DNA from 4 places in the Citrobacter amalonaticus genome. Region 2 is predicted to be linked to each of the others. Evidence: predicted binding sites of a transcription regulator. Region 2 holds the regulator's gene; each other region holds the start of a gene.
What was found. Region 2 encodes PhoB, which activates phosphate uptake and scavenging genes when phosphate is short. Its sites were predicted from a motif close to CTGTCATAAAACTGNCNNAT; they were not measured.
Positions count from the first base shown of each region.

Region 1: the regulator PhoB is predicted to act here: its motif matches at 2,036-2,055, upstream of pstS (phosphate ABC transporter substrate-binding protein PstS).
Region 3: the regulator PhoB is predicted to act here: its motif matches at 2,082-2,101, upstream of glpT (glycerol-3-phosphate transporter).
Region 4: the regulator PhoB is predicted to act here: its motif matches at 1,786-1,805, upstream of kdgR (DNA-binding transcriptional regulator KdgR).

Region 1 is NZ_CP014015.2:1,850,923-1,854,103, reverse strand. Features, by position in the region: gene pstC (phosphate ABC transporter permease PstC) at 1-715, opposite strand, end outside; gene pstS (phosphate ABC transporter substrate-binding protein PstS) at 908-1,948, opposite strand; gene glmS (glutamine--fructose-6-phosphate transaminase (isomerizing)) at 2,267-3,181, opposite strand, start outside.
Region 2 is NZ_CP014015.2:3,080,554-3,083,734, reverse strand. Features, by position in the region: gene phoR (phosphate regulon sensor histidine kinase PhoR) at 253-1,548, opposite strand; gene phoB (phosphate response regulator transcription factor PhoB) at 1,590-2,279, opposite strand; gene sbcD (exonuclease subunit SbcD) at 2,476-3,181, shown strand, end outside.
Region 3 is NZ_CP014015.2:283,741-286,921, forward strand. Features, by position in the region: gene glpQ (glycerophosphodiester phosphodiesterase) at 1-589, opposite strand, end outside; gene glpT (glycerol-3-phosphate transporter) at 594-1,952, opposite strand; gene glpA (anaerobic glycerol-3-phosphate dehydrogenase subunit A) at 2,224-3,181, shown strand, end outside.
Region 4 is NZ_CP014015.2:4,756,546-4,759,726, reverse strand. Features, by position in the region: gene htpX (protease HtpX) at 1-302, shown strand, start outside; gene AL479_RS22975 (MFS transporter) at 347-1,720, opposite strand; gene kdgR (DNA-binding transcriptional regulator KdgR) at 1,897-2,688, shown strand; gene AL479_RS22965 (YobH family protein) at 2,799-3,038, opposite strand.

The sequences.
Region 1 (3,181 bases), 1.2 Mb from region 2:
GTGCACGTCCCAGACCCAGCATGATGCCGCCAATCACCCCATTTTTGGTGAACGGCAACACGATGCGCCAGATCACTTCCCAGGTGGTGCAGCCGATACCGTAGGCAGACTCTTTCATCATCACCGGCGTCTGTTCAAATACATCACGCATTACGGCTGCAATGTAAGGGATGATCATGATGGCGAGGATCACGCCTGCCGCCAGAATACCGATACCAAACGCCGGGCCGGAGAACAGTGCGCCAACAAACGGAATGTTGGAAAGGACATTCCCGACCGGTTCCTGGAAATAAGTGGCAAACAGCGGGGCAAAGATAAACAGGCCCCACATGCCGTAGACGATACTCGGGATAGCCGCCAGCAGTTCAATCGCGATCCCCAGCGGGCGACGCAGCCAGCCAGGCGCGAGTTCGGTCAGAAACAGGGCAATGCCGAAGCTCACCGGAACGGCGATCAGCAGTGCGATAAAAGAGGTGACCAGCGTACCGTAGATCGGTACCAGCGCTCCGTAGATGTCGTTTGGCGCGTCCCAGTCTTTGGTCCACAGGAAGGAGAAACCAAATTTCTCAATGCTGGGCCAGGAGGAGATGATCAGAGAGACAATAATGCCACCCAACATCAATAGCACAATCAGCGCAGCCAGTTTTACCAGCGCGCTGAAGATTTTGTCACCCTTTTTACCCGGTGGGTTAAAAGCAGGCTTGGTTGCAGCCATAAGTCACTCTTTAAGTTTGGGCCAGGAAGCGCGCATTTTATCGCGCTTCCTGGCTAACGTAATGCCATACCCTAAATAATTCGAGTTGCAGCAAGGCGGCAAGCTTGTGAATCCCCAGGAGCATAGATTCACTATGTGACTGGGGTGAACAAACGCAGCCAACACAGCTGCGGCTCGAAGTATGACGGGTATTTAGTACAGCGCTTTACCGCTGCTGTCTTTCACATTGGTCTTCCATGCCGCACGGATCTGCTCAACCACGCTGTCCGGCAGACTGGCGTAATCCAGGTCATTAGCCTGTTTGCCGCCATTTTTGTATGCCCAGTCGAAGAATTTCAGCACTTCAGCCCCCTGCTCAGGTTTCTTCTGCTCTTTGTGAACCAGGATGAAGGTGGTGGAGGTAATCGGCCACGCATCATCACCTTTCTGGTTCGTCAGATCCTGGGCGAAGGATTTACTCCAGTCAGCGCCTTTCGCGGCGTTAGCGAAGTTCTCTTCAGTCGGACTAACCGGTTTACCGTCAGCAGAAATCAGCTTGGTGTAGGCCAGGTTGTTCTGCTTAGCGTAAGCATATTCAACGTAGCCGATGGAACCCGGCAGACGCTGTACGAATGCGGCGATACCGTCGTTACCTTTACCGCCCAGACCGGTTGGCCAGTTAACGGTAGAGCCAGCGCCCACTTTGGTTTTCCACTCTTCGTTCACTTTCGCCAGATAGCTGGTGAAGACGAAGGAGGTACCAGAACCATCAGCACGACGCACAACGGCGATATTCTGAGAAGGCAGTTTCACGCCTGGGTTCAGTTTGGTGATGGCTTCATCATCCCACTTCTTGATTTTACCCAGGTAGATGTCACCCAGCGTTTTACCATCCAGCACCAGTTCGCCAGACTTCAGACCTGGGATGTTCACCGCCAGTACCACGCCGCCAATCACGGTCGGGAACTGGAACAAACCTTCCTGATTCAGTTTTTCGTCAGACAGCGGCGCATCAGAGGCACCGAAATCAACGGTATTCGCTGTAATTTGTTTAACACCACCGGAGGAGCCGATACCCTGGTAGTTAACTTTACTACCGGTCTCTTTCTGATAAGTATCAGCCCATTTGGCATACACCGGCGCAGGAAAAGTTGCACCTGCACCTGTCAGACTTGCTGCTGCTAATGCAGAGAAAGCGCTCATAGATAAGGTCGCGGCGACAACAGTTGCGACAGTGGTACGCATAACTTTCATAATGTCTCCTGCAAGATTTTCGTAAATCATTGTTAAGTGGCTACGATGAGCAAAATAGGACAAACAGGTGACAGTTAAATGTACGAAATATGACAGTTTTATGACAATGAAAATTTCCGTTAAATCAGAACCATTTTTTTCCTGTTTATCATTAAGTTAACTTAATATATGACAACAGCTTTTCAGGAAAATTTTCTTTTTGTGACACTGAAAAAAGTAGCTGAAGATGACGATTTGTCACATTAAAACGGCGAGAGAATTGATTAAAAACAGCGCAGGGGTGAAAAAAATGCCCCGCTTTCGCAGGGCATGAGCGTTTTACTCGACGGTAACCGATTTTGCCAGGTTACGCGGCTGATCCACGTCGGTGCCTTTAATCAGCGCCACGTGATAAGCCAGCAGTTGCAGCGGCACGGTATAGAAGATCGGTGCAATCACCTCTTCCACATGCGGCATCTCAATGATGTGCATATTGTCGCTGCTGGCAAAACCAGCGTCCTGATCGGCGAAGACATACAGCTGACCGCCACGGGCGCGTACTTCTTCAATGTTGGACTTCAGTTTTTCCAACAGTTCGTTGTTTGGCGCAACAACGATAACCGGCATATCGGCATCAATCAGCGCCAGCGGACCGTGTTTCAGCTCACCTGCCGCATAAGCTTCAGCATGGATGTAGGAGATCTCTTTCAGCTTCAACGCGCCTTCGAGAGCGATCGGATACTGATCGCCACGGCCCAGGAACAGGGCATGGTGTTTGTCAGAGAAATCTTCAGCCAACGCTTCAATGCGTTTGTCCTGAGAGAGCATTTGCTCGATACGGCTCGGCAGCGCCTGCAGGCCATGAACGATGTCATGCTCAATGGATGCGTCCAGACCTTTCAGACGCGCCAGTTTCGCCACCAGCATCAGCAGAACGGTTAACTGAGTGGTAAACGCTTTCGTCGACGCCACGCCGATTTCCGTGCCGGCATTGGTCATCATCGCCAGATCCGATTCACGCACCAGAGAAGACCCCGGAACGTTACAGATGGCGAGTGAGCCCAGATAGCCCAGCTCTTTCGACAAACGCAGACCTGCCAGCGTATCCGCCGTTTCGCCCGACTGAGACAGGGTGATCATCAGGCTGTTACGGCGTACTGCTGATTTGCGGTAGCGGAATTCAGAAGCGATTTCGACATCGCACGGAATACCGGCCAGAGATTCAAACCAGTAGCGAGAAACCATCCCGGAGTT
Region 2 (3,181 bases):
CAGTCTGACAGCATCTGGGGCGCAATTTAAACGCTTATAACGTTTTAAAGCAAGGAGGGATCCAAAAACCGGAAGATTATAGCGATATCAAATCTCACACTAGTGTAAAACACCATACTAAAGAAAAAGTCATGGCTTATCATGCGAACAAAAAACAACCAGACGTTGATAAATTCAGCAGAGTTATCTTAGCCGCAAAGAAAATAAGCCAGCATTAGCTGGCTTATGGAAAGAAAACCTTACGATTGCACTTTAAGCACTTTTTTTGGCAATTAATCGTTCCGGCAGCACAAAACTAAAGCGCGTCCCTTTACCCGGTTGACTGTCGATCATCAGGCGACTTTCGTGATGATTCAGCGCGTGTTTAACGATAGCCAGTCCCAGTCCACTGCCGCCCGTTTGCCGCGATCGCGCTTTATCCACCCGATAAAATCGCTCTGTTAACCGTGGGATATGTTCCGGCGCAATGCCCGGTCCGTTATCCTCCACGCTAAACTCCGCGCCGTGCGGCGCCGCATACCAGCGGACGGTGATATGGGTTCCCGCTGGGGTATGGTTCACCGCGTTATACACCAGGTTGGACATCGCGCTACGCAGTTGCTCTTCATTCCCCAGTACTTTCAGCTGGTTATCCACCTCAAAACTGAACGTGTGCTTCTGCTGACTGAGCGTCTGCGCCTCGCGTTCAACCATCCGCAGCATCATAGGGACATCGACCTGCTCATTGAGCAGAAGCGTCGGGGCGGCTTCGATTTTCGACAGCGTGAGCAACTGTTTCACCAGTCCTTCCATGCGCGAGGTCTGGTCGCGCATCGTTAACAGCGCTTTTTCGCGCGTTGCCCCTTCCAGCGTTTGCTCGTGCATCATTTCAAGATAGCCCTGCAACACCGTGAGCGGGGTACGCAGTTCGTGGCTCACGTTGGCGAAGAAATTGCGTCTCGCGCCTTCGAGCTGGTGCATCTGGGTCATGTCGCGCGCCACCATCAGCAGTTGCTTATCGGTATACGGCATGACGCGGATTTCCAGGTGTCGGCCGGTATTAAGCACCAGATTTAACGGTCGGCTGAAATCCCGCAACTTGAGGTACTGCGTAAACTCCGGATAACGCAGCAGGTTCAGGATGTTCTGTCCGCTATCGTCCGGCCAGCGTAAGCCCAGCACCTGTTGCGCCAGACCGTTACACCAGAAGATCCCCCCCTCTTCGGTGGTCAACACCACCGCATCGGGCAGCGACTCCGCCCCGCTGCGAAAGCGTTTAATCAGATTGCCCAGCTCACGACGACGCTTTTTATTGCGCAGTTGCATCTGATGCAACCCATACAGCAGCGGTTCCCAACTGCCTCGTCCCGGCGGCGGCGTCATGCTTCTGTCGACCCACAGCCACCATGAGAGGCGTAATAAATTCCAGAAATGCCAGATAAGCAGTCCTGTTACCGATGCCAGTAAAAACCACGGCAGGTAACCCAAAAATGCACTTAGGATCAAGGTCGGGATACAGCAAAGTATCAGCTCCAGCACCAACCTTTTCCATGACAGCCGTTCCAGCACGGGTCACTCTCCCTTCAGAGCCAGGCTCTTGTTCTTGCCTTTCAAAAACGGGTCGAAAAACGATACCCTGTCCCGCGAACCGTCTGCACCATCCGATCGTGGCCGCTGGCTTCCAGCGCCTTACGCAGACGGCGAATATGCACATCAACCGTGCGATCCTCAACGTAGACGTTGGTGCCCCAGACGTGATTCAGCAGTTGCTCACGGCTGTAAACCCGCTCGGGATGCGTCATAAAGAAATGCAGGAGTTTAAATTCCGTCGGCCCCATATCGAGCGGGTTTTCGCCGGTCATCACGCGGTGCGAGGTGGGATCCAGGCTTAGCCCCTGCATCTCAATGACCTCTTCCACCGCCATCGGCGAAATCCTACGCATCACCGCTTTGATGCGGGCAACCAGCTCTTTCGGCGAGAACGGTTTGGTAATGTAGTCGTCCGCGCCGGTTTCCAGGCCGCGTACGCGATCCTCTTCTTCCCCTCTGGCGGTCAACATCATGACCGGAATATCCCGGGTCATCGCTTCACGCTTGAGGTGTTTAATAAACTGTAGACCAGAACCACCAGGCAACATCCAGTCAAGGAGGATCAAATCCGGCCAGGGTTCATTAAGCTGGTTCACCGCACTGTCATAATCTTCAGCTTCAACGGGCTGAAAGCCATTTTGCTCAAGCACGAAACAGACCATTTCGCGAATTGGAGCTTCATCTTCTACGACCAGAATACGTCTCGCCATGATTTGCCCTGTTATATAAGTTGCTTATCATCATCTGTCTTAATGCGGCGCCATTATGCGTCAGTTTTATGACAGATTTATGAAAATGCGTGCTGACGTTAACCTTAGGTTGTTGATTTATGACACCCGAGAAACGAGATATTACAGCCCCCGAATGGTTATAATCCCCTTTATGCTTTTTTGCCATGGAACCGTTATGCGCATCCTTCACACCTCTGACTGGCATCTGGGACAAAATTTCTACAGCAAAAGCCGTGCCGCTGAACATCAGGCCTTTCTTGACTGGCTGCTGGAAACAGCGGTTGAGCAACAGGTGGACGCGATCATCGTGGCAGGCGATATCTTCGATACCGGCTCACCGCCAAGCTATGCCCGCGAGCTCTATAACCGTTTTGTGGTCAACCTACAGCAAACGGGCTGTCATCTGGTGGTATTAGCGGGAAATCATGATTCCGTCGCCACGCTGAATGAATCCCGTGAGATTCTGGCGTTTCTCAATACCACGGTTGTGGCCAGCGCCGGTCACGCGCCGCAGATCCTGCATCGTCGCGATGGTCAGCCCGGCGCGGTGCTGTGCCCGGTGCCATTTTTACGCCCACGCGACATTATCAGCAGCCAGGCGGGACTCTCTGGCCAGGAAAAACAACAGCATTTACTGGGTGCCATCACCGACTATTACCAGCAGCAATACGAGGCCGCCTGCGCGTTGCGTGGCGATCTCGCCCTGCCGATTATCGCCACCGGCCACCTGACTACCGTGGGTGCCAGCAAAAGTGACGCCGTGCGTGACATTTATATTGGCACGCTGGATGCTTTCCCGGCGCAAAATTTCCCGCCTGCCGATTATATCGCACTGGGTCACATCCACCGGGCGCAGAAAATTGGCGGTACGGAGCATATCC
Region 3 (3,181 bases), 2.1 Mb from region 2:
CGTACTGTTTCAGCACTTCCAGCGTCTTCGTCGCAATGTCCTTCCCTTCCTGATGATGGAACCACGGCGCTTTGATCTCCGGATAGATACCGATGTTCTTGCCGGTGGAATGGTTCAGCCCCTGAATAAACTCGATCTCTTCGGCAAAGGTATGCACGCGGAAGTCCGATTTACCCATCGGGAAACGGCCAGGATAGGTTTGCACCTTCTTGCCATTTTCCAGATCAAACCCTTCGGTAAACTTCAGGGATTTGATTTCGTCCAGCGTAAAGTCGATGGCGTAGTAGCGACCGTCTTTGCGCGCACGATCCGGAAAACGCTCAGCAACATCCGTCACGCGATCCAGATAGTGATCATGCAGGACGACCAGTTGGTCGTCTTTGGTCATCACCAGATCCTGCTCCAGATAATCCGCCCCCTGCGCATAAGCCATCGCTTTCGCGGGCAGCGTATGCTCCGGCAGATAGCCACTCGCGCCACGGTGGGCAATCACGACTTTATCCGTGTTACTGGCGGCCAGGGCATGACTTCCCATTACCGCGCCCGCCATCATCAGCGTCAGACTCAGGTTTTTCAGTGCTGTCTTCATTCACTTAGCCCCCGTTGCGTTTCAGTTGCATCTCATCATGGTGGCGTTTCTCACCGATCATCACCACAATCAACAGAATCACCGCCAGGATGCTGCCGCCGATCATCACCATGAAGCCGCCGTCCCAGCCGAAGAAGTCCACGGTGTAGCCGACGATGGCGCTGGCCGCCACGGAACCGCCGAGGTAGCCAAACAGGCCGGTAAAGCCCGCTGCCGTCCCTGCGGCTTTTTTCGGTGCCAGTTCCAGCGCATGCAGACCAATCAGCATCACCGGACCGTAAATCAGGAAGCCGATCACAATCATACAAATCATATCGACGGTCGGGTTACCAGCCGGGTTCATCCAGTAAACGATGGTGGCAATTGTCACCAGCGTCATAAAGAACACGCCGGTCGCGCCACGGTTGCCACGGAACACTTTGTCCGACATCCAGCCGCACAGCAGCGTCCCCGGGATCCCCGCATATTCATAGAGGAAATAGGCCCAGGAGGACTTATCCAGCGCAAAGTGCTTCACTTCTTTCAGATAGGTCGGAGACCAGTCGAGGATGCCATAGCGCAGCAGATAAACGAACACGTTCGCAATAGCGATGTACCACAGCAATTTGTTCGGCAGGATGTATTGCATGAAGATCTGCTTCGCCGTCAGTTCTTCTTCCGCTTTTTCGTTGTAGTCATCCGGGTAGTCGTTTTTGTACTCTTCGATTGGCGGCAGACCACAGGATTGCGGGGTATCACGCATCAGCGCGAAAGCGAAAATCGCCACCAGAATGGCGCCGAACGCTGGCATATACAGCGCCGCTTTCCAGTCGTTAAACCAGGCCATCCCGAGCAGGAACAACAGCGGAGGGATCCCGCCACCGACGTTATGCGCGCAGTTCCAGACGGATACGATCCCGCCACGTTCTTTCTGCGACCACCAGTGCACCATGGTACGTCCGCACGGCGGCCACCCCATTCCCTGGAACCATCCACAAAGGAACAGCAGCACAAACATCACGGCGATGCTCGATGTCGCCCACGGCACAAAGCCCATGAACAGCATCACCGCCGCCGCCAGAATCAGACCTGCCGGCAGGAAAACGCGCGGATTCGAGCGATCCGAAACCGACCCCATGATGAATTTCGAAAACCCGTAGGCAATAGAGATCCCCGACAGCGCAAAGCCTAAATCACCTCGGGAAAACCCCTGCTCAACCAGATACGGCATCGCCAGAGCAAAGTTCTTGCGCACCAGATAGTACGCGGCATAGCCAAAGAATATCCCCAAAAATATTTGCCAGCGAAGCCGACGGTATGTCGGATCGATCTCCGCTGCAGGCAAGCGAGCTTTATGCGCCGCTGGTTTAAAAATACTCAACATAATGTAGCCTCCGTGGCCCGTCTTTTATAAGTAGTAAACACCGCAGGTGGTACACGCAACCCCGCTGCTTCCAGTGTGGTCGCGATGTTATGCAAAGATACATGTCGGGAATGTGAATTACAGCACATATTGTTACAGATTTATGACAAATGTTCAGAAAGGCGCACGAAATCACGTTTCATTTTCGAATTATGAGCGAATATGCGCGAAATCAAACAAACCATGCTTTTTATGTGGCTAAATGATAAAAAACGAACTGTGAGGGAAAACAATGAAAACTCGCGACTCGCAAACAAGTGACGTGATTATCATTGGGGGCGGTGCCACAGGCGCAGGGATTGCCCGTGACTGCGCGCTGCGCGGTCTGCGTGTCATCTTAGTCGAACGTCACGATATTGCGACCGGTGCGACCGGCCGTAACCACGGACTGCTGCACAGCGGCGCGCGTTATGCCGTGACTGACGCGGAATCTGCCCGTGAATGCATCAGCGAAAACCAAATTCTGAAACGTATCGCCCGCCACTGCGTTGAGCCGACGGACGGTCTGTTTATTACCCTGCCCGAGGATGAGCTTTCTTTTCAGGCCACTTTTATCCGTGCCTGCGAAGAAGCAGGCATTCGGGCAGAAGCGATCGATCCGCAACAGGCGCGGATTATCGAACCGTCGGTGAATCCACAACTGATCGGCGCGGTCAAAGTGCCGGACGGAACGGTCGATCCGTTCCGCCTGACTGCAGCCAACATGCTCGATGCGAAAGAGCACGGCGCCATTATCCTGACCGCCCACGAAGTGACCGGGTTGATCCGTGAAGGCGCGACCGTCAGCGGCGTCCATGTGCGCAACCATCTCAATGGTGAAACGCAAACGCTGCATGCGCCGGTGGTGGTTAACGCCGCCGGGATCTGGGGACAGCGGATCGCGGAATACGCCGATTTGAGTATCCGCATGTTCCCGGCGAAAGGGTCGCTGCTCATTATGGACCATCGCATCAACCAGCACGTGATTAACCGCTGCCGCAAGCCTTCCGACGCCGATATTCTGGTACCCGGCGATACCATTTCGCTGATTGGCACCACCTCAACCCACATTGATTACAATGATATCGACAGCAACCGCGTCACCGCCGATGAGGTCGATATTCTGCTGCATGAAGGTGAAAAGCTGGCGCCAATCATGGCGAAAACGCGCATTCTGCGCGCCTACTCCGGGGTGCGTCCACTGGTGGCAA
Region 4 (3,181 bases), 1.7 Mb from region 2:
TCTACTTTGCGGTCGCAATGGTACTGGAACTGGTCTTCGGTATTCTGGCGAGCATCATTACCATGTGGTTCTCTCGTCACCGTGAATTCCACGCCGATGCGGGGTCCGCTAAACTGGTCGGTCGTGAAAAGATGATTGCCGCGCTGCAGCGTCTGAAAACCAGCTACGAACCGCAAGAAGCATCCAGCATGATGGCCTTCTGCATCAATGGTAAAGGTAAATCGCTGAGCGAACTGTTTATGACTCACCCGCCGCTGGATAAACGTATCGAAGCGCTGCGCAGTGGGGAATACCTGAAGTAAGCCTGTCGGAAAGAAGAGAAAGCGCGTCCATGGACGCGCTTTTTTTACGCCTGCGCCCGGGGCTGTGTGATGCGCAGACCGCTCACCACCGCTGCAATGGTCGCCAGAATCCCTGCCATCAGCAGAGAAACATGCGTGCCGTTATCCCCGAACTGGTTCAACAGCAGCGCGACCAGCGCCGCGCCTGAACTTTGTCCCAACAGACGGGCGGTTCCCAGCATGCCGCTGGCGCCGCCGCTGCGTTCACGAGGCGCTGAGGTGATGATCGTGTGGTTATTGGGCGACTGAAATAAACCAAACCCGGCGCCGCAGAGAATCATCGGCCAGATGATATTCAGATCGGACGGCACGGCAGGAAGTAACACCAGGGCAAACAGGCCACTTGCCATCACCAGCAGGCCCAGTGCGCCCAGCAAACCGGCATGGACGCGTTCAATCAGATACCCGGCCAGCGGCGCCATGACCATTGTTGCCAGCGGCCAGGGGGTAAGCAGCAAACCGGTTTCCACTTCACTGCGTCCCAGTACCGTTTGCAGATAGAAGGGCAGAGAGACCATCGCCAGCATCTGCGCGCAAAAAGAGCAGATTGAGGTACCTATCGACAGTGAAAAAAGAGGAATACGCAGCAGGTCGACCGGCAATAACGGCACCGGTAATGAAAGCTGACGGCGGATAAAGAAATAGCCAACCACCATCATCGCCGCCACTTCGGCACCGATCAGCGTCAGAGGCTGCCCCTGTGCAAAACCACTCAGTGCGGTGATCAACAGACCAAACGTCAGCGCATTCATCACGGCGCTGGGGATGTCAAAACGCGCTTTATTGCTGCGTGAGCCATTAGGCGGCAGAAAGCGCATTGCCAGAATCAATGCAATAATCCCTAACGGCACATTGATCAGAAACAGCCATTTCCAGGAGGCAATTGAGAGGATGGCGGCCGCGATGGTTGGACCTGCGGCCGCGGAGACGGCGACGATAAAGGAGTTAATGCCCATCCCGCGACCCAGATGGCGCTGAGGATAAATCAGACGAATCAACGCCGTGTTGACGCTCATTAGCGCCGCGCCGCCGAACCCCTGAACGACACGCGCCATCGTCAACATTTGTAGCGAGTCCGCGAGTGCGCAAAACAATGAGGCCAGCAGAAAAAACACCAGTCCGCATTTATAGATGCGTCGATAGCCAAACATATCGCCCAGAAATGACAGCGACAGTAACGAGACGACAATGGCGATCTGATAGGCGTTGACGACCCATATTGAGCTGGCGGCGGAGGCGTGTAAGTCAGTGGCTATGGTGGGGAGCGCCACATTGGCAATGGCGCCGTCCAGCACGGCCATCGAAATACCAATAACGATGGTTAAAATAGCACCATATCGCTGCGGAAGCGGCAGGCCGTCGGCCTGGGATTTATTCATGTGATTGATAGTTTCTGCGAAGAATATGATCAGGGTAGTGATTTTAGCATTGATATTCCGGCTTTATATCGCAGATTTGTAACGAAGTAAGCAAAGATGGATTGCGGGCGCCTGGCCATGAAATTATAATAAAAAATCGTTCTGATTTTTATAAAACACTCGTAATGAGGTGATAAATGGCTAACGCAGATCTGGATAAACAGCCTGATTCTGTATCTTCCGTGCTGAAAGTCTTTGGCATTCTGCAGGCGCTGGGTGAAGAGCGCGAAATAGGGATTACCGAGTTATCACAACGCGTCATGATGTCAAAAAGCACCGTTTATCGCTTTTTACAGACCATGAAAACACTGGGATATGTGTCACAGGAAGGTGAATCCGAGAAGTATTCTCTGACGCTGAAGCTGTTTGAACTTGGCGCTCGCGCGCTACAGAATGTTGACCTTATCCGCAGTGCGGACATCCAGATGCGCGAACTCTCTCGCCTGACGAAAGAGACGGTGCACCTTGGCGCGCTGGACGAAGACAGCATCGTCTACATTCATAAGATTGATTCGATGTACAACCTGCGCATGTATTCGCGTGTGGGTCGCCGCAATCCGCTTTACAGCACCGCGATTGGTAAAGTGCTGCTGGCCTGGCGCGATCGTGACGAAGTGAAGCAGATTCTGGACGGCATTGAGTATAAACGTAGTACCGGGCGCACTATCACCACCACGGAAGCATTGCTGCCGGTGCTGGATAAAGTCCGCGAACAGGGTTATGGCGAAGATAACGAAGAACAAGAAGAAGGTTTACGCTGCATTGGCGTACCGGTATTCGATCGTTTCGGTGTGGTGATTGCGGGTCTGAGTATCTCCTTCCCAACGCTGCGTTTTTCCGAAGAAAACCTGCACGACTACGTTTCGATGCTGCATACCGCGGCGCGTAAAATCTCTGAACAGATGGGCTACAACGATTATCCGTTCTGATGATGTCATGCAGTCGATATAAAGAAACGGCCGGCTTTTTCGCCGGCCGCTTTAATCCTGTGACATTCTGCTTCAGCAATACGCAAGGCACGGATCATGACGACGGGATATTAACCGTTATCGACGACCACGGTACTCTTACGCAATATCGGACAATCCGTTAATCCGATGATACCGCTATCGGTATGAACATATTGCGCGGTGGCGGTTCCTCGCGCGGTAAGATACTTGCATTGCAACCCCAGCCCGGCGGCATTCTCCTGGCTGCCTATCAGCACACCATACCCACTGAGTAATAATCCAATCCATACAAGCGCAAACAACACGATAGCGCGAATAATCAAACGCATTATGACCTCTTTTCTTCTATAAGTTAGACTGAGCTTAGCGCTTACGCTCATTGATACAAGTAAATGATTCTTAAAAAATCGCTAATGTCTTCTGTAGTTAGTCCTGGTTTAAGATACGCATGATAATTTGGTGGCATAAGATG